One region of the Streptomyces sp. NPDC031670 genome, then DNA from elsewhere that is predicted to be linked to it. Evidence: predicted binding sites of a transcription regulator. Region 1 holds the regulator's gene; the other holds the start of a gene.

Region 1 (3,403 bases):
TCATGGGTGAAGTGGTCGTCCGGGAGGAGGGACGTCGATGAGCACGAAGGACTTCGTCGAGAAGGACTACTACAAGGTCCTCGGCGTCCCCAAGGACGCCACCGAGGCCGAGATCAAGAAGGCGTACCGCAAGCTCGCCCGCGAGTTCCACCCGGACGCCAACAAGGGCGACGCCAAGGCGGAGGAGCGCTTCAAGGAGGTCTCCGAGGCGAACGACATCCTCGGTGACCCCAAGAAGCGCAAGGAGTACGACGAGGCGCGCGCCCTCTTCGGCAACGGCGGCTTCCGGGCCGGTCCCGGCGCCGGCGGCGGCAGCTTCAACTTCGACCTGGGCGACCTCTTCGGGGGCGCCCAGGGCGGGGCTGGAGGAGGCGGCGGCTTCGGCGGCGGCCTCGGCGACGTGTTCGGCGGGCTCTTCAACCGGGGCACCGCCGGTCCGGGCACCCGGGGCACCCAGCCGCGCCGCGGCCAGGACCTGGAGTCCGAGGTGACGCTCAGCTTCACCGAGGCGGTCGACGGGGCCACGGTCCCGATCCGGCTCTCCAGCCAGGCCCCCTGCAAGGCCTGTTCGGGCACCGGCGACAAGAACGGCACGCCCCGGGTGTGCCCGACGTGCGTCGGCACCGGGCAGGTCTCGCGCGGCACCGGTGGCGGCTTCTCGCTGACCGACCCGTGCGTGGACTGCAAGGGCCGCGGCCTGATCGCGGAGAACCCGTGCGAGGTCTGCAAGGGCAGCGGCCGTGCCAAGTCCTCGCGGACCATGCAGGTCAGGATTCCGGCGGGCGTCTTCGACGGCCAGCGGATCCGGCTGCGCGGCAAGGGCGCGGCGGGCGAGCGCGGTGGTCCCGCGGGCGACCTCTATGTGGTCGTCCATGTGGACAGCCACCCCGTCTTCGGCCGCAGGGACGACAACCTCACCGTCACCGTGCCGGTCTCCTTCGTGGAGGCGGCGCTCGGCGGCGAGGTGAAGGTGCCCACCCTGGGCGGGCCCCCGGTCACCCTGAAGCTGCCCGCGGGCACCCCCAACGGCCGTACCATGCGGGCCCGTGGCAAGGGTGCGGTCCGCAAGGACGGCTCGCGCGGGGACCTGCTGGTCACCGTGGAGGTCATGGTGCCCAAGGACCTCGACGACAAGGCACGCGAGGCCCTGGAGGCGTTCCGCGAGGCGACCGCGGAAGTCGATCCGCGGGCAGAACTGTTCCAGGCCGCGAAGGGAGCATGAGATGGACGGCCGACGACGCAATCCGTTCGAACTGACCGATGAATCGCCGGTGTACGTCATCTCGGTCGCCGCTCAGCTCTCCGGTCTGCACCCGCAGACCCTGCGCCAGTACGACCGCCTCGGCCTGGTCTCGCCCGACCGCACGGCCGGGCGCGGCCGGCGCTACTCGGCCCGCGACATCGAACTGCTCCGTACCGTCCAGCAGTTGTCGCAGGACGAGGGCATCAACCTGGCCGGTATCAAGCGCATCATCGAGCTGGAGAACCAGGTGGCCGCGCTCCAGCAGCGCGTCGCCGAGCTCTCGGCGGCGGTGGACGGCGCGGCGGCGGCGATGCGGCAGCGCGAGGCCCAGGTCCACGCGTCGTACCGGCGCGATCTGGTGCCGTACCAGGACGTGCAGCAGACCGGCGCGCTGGTGGTCTGGCGGCCCAAGAGACCGACGGACTGACCGCGCCCGTCGGACCGTCCGCGTCCACCGGCCATGTCCACCGGCCATGTCCACGGCCATGTTCACCGGCGATGTCCGCCGACCGCGCGCCCGTTCGGGTGCGGGCGGGCGCGCGGTTCCCGGCGCCGGCTCACCGGCCGGCGCCCTGCCACAGACTCACCACCAGCGCGGCGGCCGAGGTCAGCGCCGCCAGCGACGGCAGCGGCCAGCGCCCGCGTTCCAGTGCCTCCAGGCGCTTGTCGTGTTCTCCCAGGGTCTTGTCGGTCTGGTCGGCGCGCTGGAGCAGCAGCGCCAGATCGCCCCGGGTGGTGGCGAACCCGACCTCCACCGCGCGCCGCAGCCGCTCCAGTTCGATCGCGACTCCTTCGGCCTGGCCGCTGGTCACCATGACGGCTCCTTCGGTAGATGGCGGATCAGGACCGTAAGACGGCGGGAGGAGAGCCGTCCGCGGTGCCAGTCCAGGAGGTCCACGCCGTAGTGGCGCAGGAGCGCGGCTTCCAGCGCCTCGGCGTTGTTCTCCACGTACACGCCGAGGCGCAGCCTTCCCCCAGGCCGAGCCCGGTGTCGCGGCCCCAGGACGCGAGGACCGCCCCGGCGTCGTGCGGCGAGGGACGGTGGCGGCGCAGCCGCGCGGACTGGGCCTCGCCGAGGAGGAGTTCGAGCGAGGCGGAGAGGTCGTCGCCGCCCAGGGCGCGCAGTGCGCGCGCCGTCGCGCGGGTGAGTTCGCGGGGCAGCTCGAAGAGCTCGCCGCCCAGCTCGAAGGCCCAGGAACGGCCGTGCGCCTCCAGACGCTGGGCGCGGGCCGCGTCGATCCGGGGGGCGCCGGGTGCGGGTGTGGCGGGTGGTACGGCCATGGGACCTCCATCAAATGGCCTGTTCCGTAACGAGGTTGAGGGCCGGATCGCCGTACCCGCGGGGCGGGTCAGCGGATACAGTCGGTGTCACCTCTACGGGTGAGGCAGGGGAACAACGTGACCGTGAACGTGGACGAGGGCGAACGGCTGGCCGAGCGGTTCGAGGCCAACCGCACCCACTTGCGGGCCGTCGCCTACCGGATACTCGGCAACCTCAACGAGGCGGACGACGCCGTCCAGGAGGCCTGGCTCCGCCTCAGCCGCAGCGATGTGGCGTGCGTGAAGAACCTCGGCGGCTGGCTCACCACCGTCGTGGGCCGGGTCTGCCTGGACATGCTGCGCTCACGCGACTCCCGGCGCGAGCTGCTGTACGACGAGCCCGTGCCGGTGCACACGCGCGGGCACGAGGAGCCGCGCGACCCGGAGCACGAGGTGCTGCTCGTTGACTCGGTGGGCTTGGCGATGCTGGTCGTCCTGAACACGCTGGCGCCCGCCGAGCGGATCGCCTTCGTCCTGCACGACATGTTCATGGTGCCCTTCGACGAGATCGCCCCGGTGGTGGGCCGTTCCACGGTCGCCACCCGCCAGCTCGCCAGCCGGGCCCGGCGCCGGGTGCAGGAGTCCGCACCGGTGCCGGACGCGGATCTGGCGCGCCAGCGGGAGGTCGTCGACGCCTTCTTCGCCGCCTCGCGCGCCGGGGACTTCGACGCGCTGCTCGACCTGCTCGACCCGGACGTGGTGGTCCGGGCCGACCGGGCGACCGTGGAGGTGGGCGCGATGGGTGAGGTCCGGGGCGCGATGGCGGTGGCCGGCACGTTCAAGGGCCGCGCCCAGACCGCCCAACTCGCCCTGGTGGACGGCACCGTGGGCGCCGTGTGG
Region 2 (3,403 bases), on a different contig from region 1:
ACGTCGCCGCCCGCGCCGGTGACGGCGAGGCCGGTGGCCACCCCGGGCACCGAGGTGCGCCGCTCCGCCGGGTCCTGGGCGGACTCGGGGACGTGGTGCGGGCGGCCGATCAGCGCGCGCAGGTCGTCGGGCGTGACCGTGAAGGGCAGTTCGCGCTCGCCGGTCTCGTGCTGGGCCGCGACCTTGCGCAGCAGCCGGGCGAGCGAGCGCTCCAGGTTCCGCACGCCCGCCTCGCGGGTGTACTCCCCCGCCAGCCTGCGCAGCGCGCCCTCCTCCAGGACGACTTCGCCGCCGTCCAGTCCGGCCCGCTCCAACTGGCGCGGGAGCAGGTGGTCGCGGGCGATGACGACCTTCTCGTCCTCGGTGTAGCCGTCGAGGCGGACGAGCTCCATCCGGTCGAGCAGCGCCTCCGGGATGGCCTCCAGGACGTTGGCCGTGGCCAGGAAGACGACGTCGCTCAGATCGAGCTCGACCTCCAGGTAGTGGTCGCGGAAGGTGTGGTTCTGCGCCGGGTCGAGGACTTCGAGCAGGGCCGCCGCCGGGTCGCCGCGGAAGTCGGAGCCGAGCTTGTCGATCTCGTCGAGCAGCACCACCGGGTTCATCGACCCGGCCTCCTTGACCGCCCGGACGATCCGGCCGGGCAGGGCGCCCACGTACGTACGCCGGTGGCCGCGGATCTCGGCCTCGTCGCGGACGCCGCCGAGGGCGACGCGGACGAACTTGCGGCCCATGGCGTGGGCCACGCTCTCCGCGACACTCGTCTTTCCCACACCGGGCGGCCCGACGAGGGCGAGCACCGCGCCGCCACGCCTGCCCCCGACCACGCCCAGGCCCCGGTCGGCGCGGCGCTTGCGGACCGCCAGGTACTCGGTGATGCGCTCCTTCACGTCCTCGAGGCCCGCGTGTTCGGCGTCCAGGACCGCGCGGGCGCCCGTGATGTCGTAGACGTCCTCCGTGCGCTCCCGCCAGGGCAGCTCCAGGACGGTGTCCAGCCAGGTGCGGATCCAGGAGCCCTCGGGGGACTGGTCGCTGGAGCGCTCCAGCTTCTCGACCTCCTTGAGAGCGGCCTCGCGGACCTTCTCGGGCAGGTCGGCGGCCTCCACCCGGGCCCGGTAGTCGTCGGACTCGTCGCCCTCCGACTCGCCGTTGAGCTCGCGCAGCTCCTTGCGGACGGCGTCGAGCTGGCGGCGCAGCAGGAACTCGCGCTGCTGCTTGTCCACGCCCTCCTGGACGTCCTTGGCGATGGCCTCGGCCACGTCCTGCTCGGCGAGGTGCTCGCGCAGGTGCTCGGTGGCGAGCTTGAGCCGGGCGACCGGGTCGGCGGTCTCCAGGAGCTCGACCTTCTGGGCGGTGGTGAGGAACGGCGAGTAGCCCGAGTTGTCGGCGAGGGCCGAGACGCCCTCGATCTGCTGGACCCGGTCGACGACCTGCCAGGCACCCCGCTTCTTGAGCCACTCGGTGGCGAGCGCCTTGTACTCCTTGACCAGGTCGGTGACCTGGCCGGGCAGCGGGTCGGGGACGCTCTCCTCGACCTGGGCGCCCTCCACCCACAGGGCGCCGCCGGGGCCGGTGGTCCCGGCGCCGATGCGCACCCGGGCCACGCCGCGGATGAGCGCGCCGGGGTCGCCGTCGGAGAGCCGGCCGACCTGCTCCACGGTGCCGAGCACGCCGGTCGCGGCGTAGGCCCCGTCGATGCGCGGGACGAGCAGCACCCGGGGCTTGCCCGCCGAGGGGCCGTCGGCCCGGACCGCCGCCTGAGCGGCTTCCACGGCGGCGCGCACCTCGGTGTCGGACAGGTCCAGCGGCACGACCATCCCGGGCAGCACGACCTCGTCGTCGAGCGGCAGCACAGGCAGGGTGAGCGGTGCGGACGAGTGAGCCATGATCTCCCCTTCGGCAGTCAAGTTGAGCTATGCCGACTCAATGCATGTGAGCCCGGGAATGTTCCCCCGGCCGTGTTCGCTCTGAGCGATCATCTCTTGTAAGAGTCATAGGGTGTCCGGGACTATTACCTCCTCGCTACTTCACCAAGGGGGCGGTCATGGAGTCGGTACCGGAGCTCGTCGAGGCCTGGACCAAGGGGTGGGTCGTCTCGCGCGGCGCGGCGGCGCCGGTCGCCGAGCCCTGGGGGTGGAGCATCGACGTCGGCCAGGTCAAGCACGTGTGCCGGTACGTCGTGCCCGAGCCCGACGAGGCCTCGGTGCGCAAGCTGGCCGACATGGCCGGCCTGCCCGGCACCTGGCTGAAGCTCTTCGCGGACGACGACACGGTCCGGCCGTGGCTCGGTCCCGGCTGGGCGTACGACCAGCCCGGCTTCCTGATGACGGTGCCGCTGGTCCCGCACGAGGCGCGGGTCCCGGCCGGTTACACACTCACCCGCTGGACCACCGGCGGCGTCCTGCGCGTCCTGGTGCGCACCGGGGACGGCCACTTCGCCGCCCGCGGCCAGATCGCCCCCACCGGCGCGACCGCCGTGGCCGACCAGATCGAGACGGCGCCCGGGCACCGGCGCCGCGGCCTGGGCAGCGTCGTCATGCGGACGCTCCAGAGCGGCGCCCACGCGGCGGGAGCCACCACCGGCGTCCTGGTCGGCACCCCCGAGGGCCGGGACCTGTACGAGGCGCTCGGCTGGACGACGCGCTCACCCATGGCCAGCCTGTACTTCGCTCCCACCGATCCGGCATCCTCGGCTCCATGAGCCTCTTGGGCAGGACCACCACCACCGGAGCACTGCTGCTCGCCACCCTGCTCGCGGCGACGGCCTGCGACTCCGCCGACTCGACGGCGGACGGCGCGTCCAAGTCGCCCACCCCGGCGCCGAGCACGACCCTGAGCGCCCAGCCCCCGTCCACCGCTCCGACGCCGGACACCTCCCCGTCGGGCACGTCCACCGCGCCCGTCCGGCACGGGCAGCTGCTCGGGCTCGTGGTGAGCGGCGGGTTCGCGGGGGTGCACAACGAGCTGGTGGTCAAGGACGACGGCTCGTACACCTCCACGCGCCGGGACGGGCAGAAGACCACCGGCACGCTGACGCCGGACGCCCTGGCCAAGCTGCGCGAGGCGCTCCAGGACGCGGACTTCGCGCAGCTGCCGCCGCGCCCGACCGGGCGCCCGATCGCCGACGCGCTGATGTACCGGTTCACGTACGAGGGACACGTCGTCCTCACCGACGACGTGCACCAGACCCCGGGGCTACGGGCCGTACGGGCCCAGCTGCCCGTCGGCTACCGCTGACGGGCCGCCGGACCGGGCGGCCCGGCGCAGCACCGGCCAGCAGACGACGCCGACGACGAGGGCGGTGGGATGGCCCCAACTGGCCAGCGGGTCCGCCATGTCCAGCAGGTCCTGGGTCAGCAGCACGGCCATCACCCCTAGCATCGGCCACCGCAGCAGCGGGGGCAGC

Evidence for each region. Region 1 encodes HspR, which represses chaperone genes until heat shock. Its sites were predicted from a motif close to TTGAGNNNNNNNNNCTCAA; they were not measured.
Region 2: the regulator HspR is predicted to act here: its motif matches at 1,906-1,924, upstream of lon (endopeptidase La).

The regions. Positions count from the first base shown of each region.
Region 1 is NZ_JBVILC010000002.1:328,207-331,609, reverse strand. It holds gene dnaJ (molecular chaperone DnaJ) at 38-1,222, shown strand; gene ACZ5ID_RS05545 (heat shock protein transcriptional repressor HspR) at 1,224-1,670, shown strand; gene ACZ5ID_RS05540 (hypothetical protein) at 1,801-2,058, opposite strand; gene ACZ5ID_RS05535 (hypothetical protein) at 2,084-2,524, opposite strand; gene ACZ5ID_RS05530 (sigma-70 family RNA polymerase sigma factor) at 2,642-3,403, shown strand, end outside.
Region 2 is NZ_JBVILC010000005.1:403,185-406,587, forward strand. It holds gene lon (endopeptidase La) at 1-1,883, opposite strand, end outside; gene ACZ5ID_RS13300 (GNAT family N-acetyltransferase) at 2,042-2,698, shown strand; gene ACZ5ID_RS13305 (hypothetical protein) at 2,695-3,234, shown strand; gene ACZ5ID_RS13310 (rhomboid-like protein) at 3,193-3,403, opposite strand, start outside.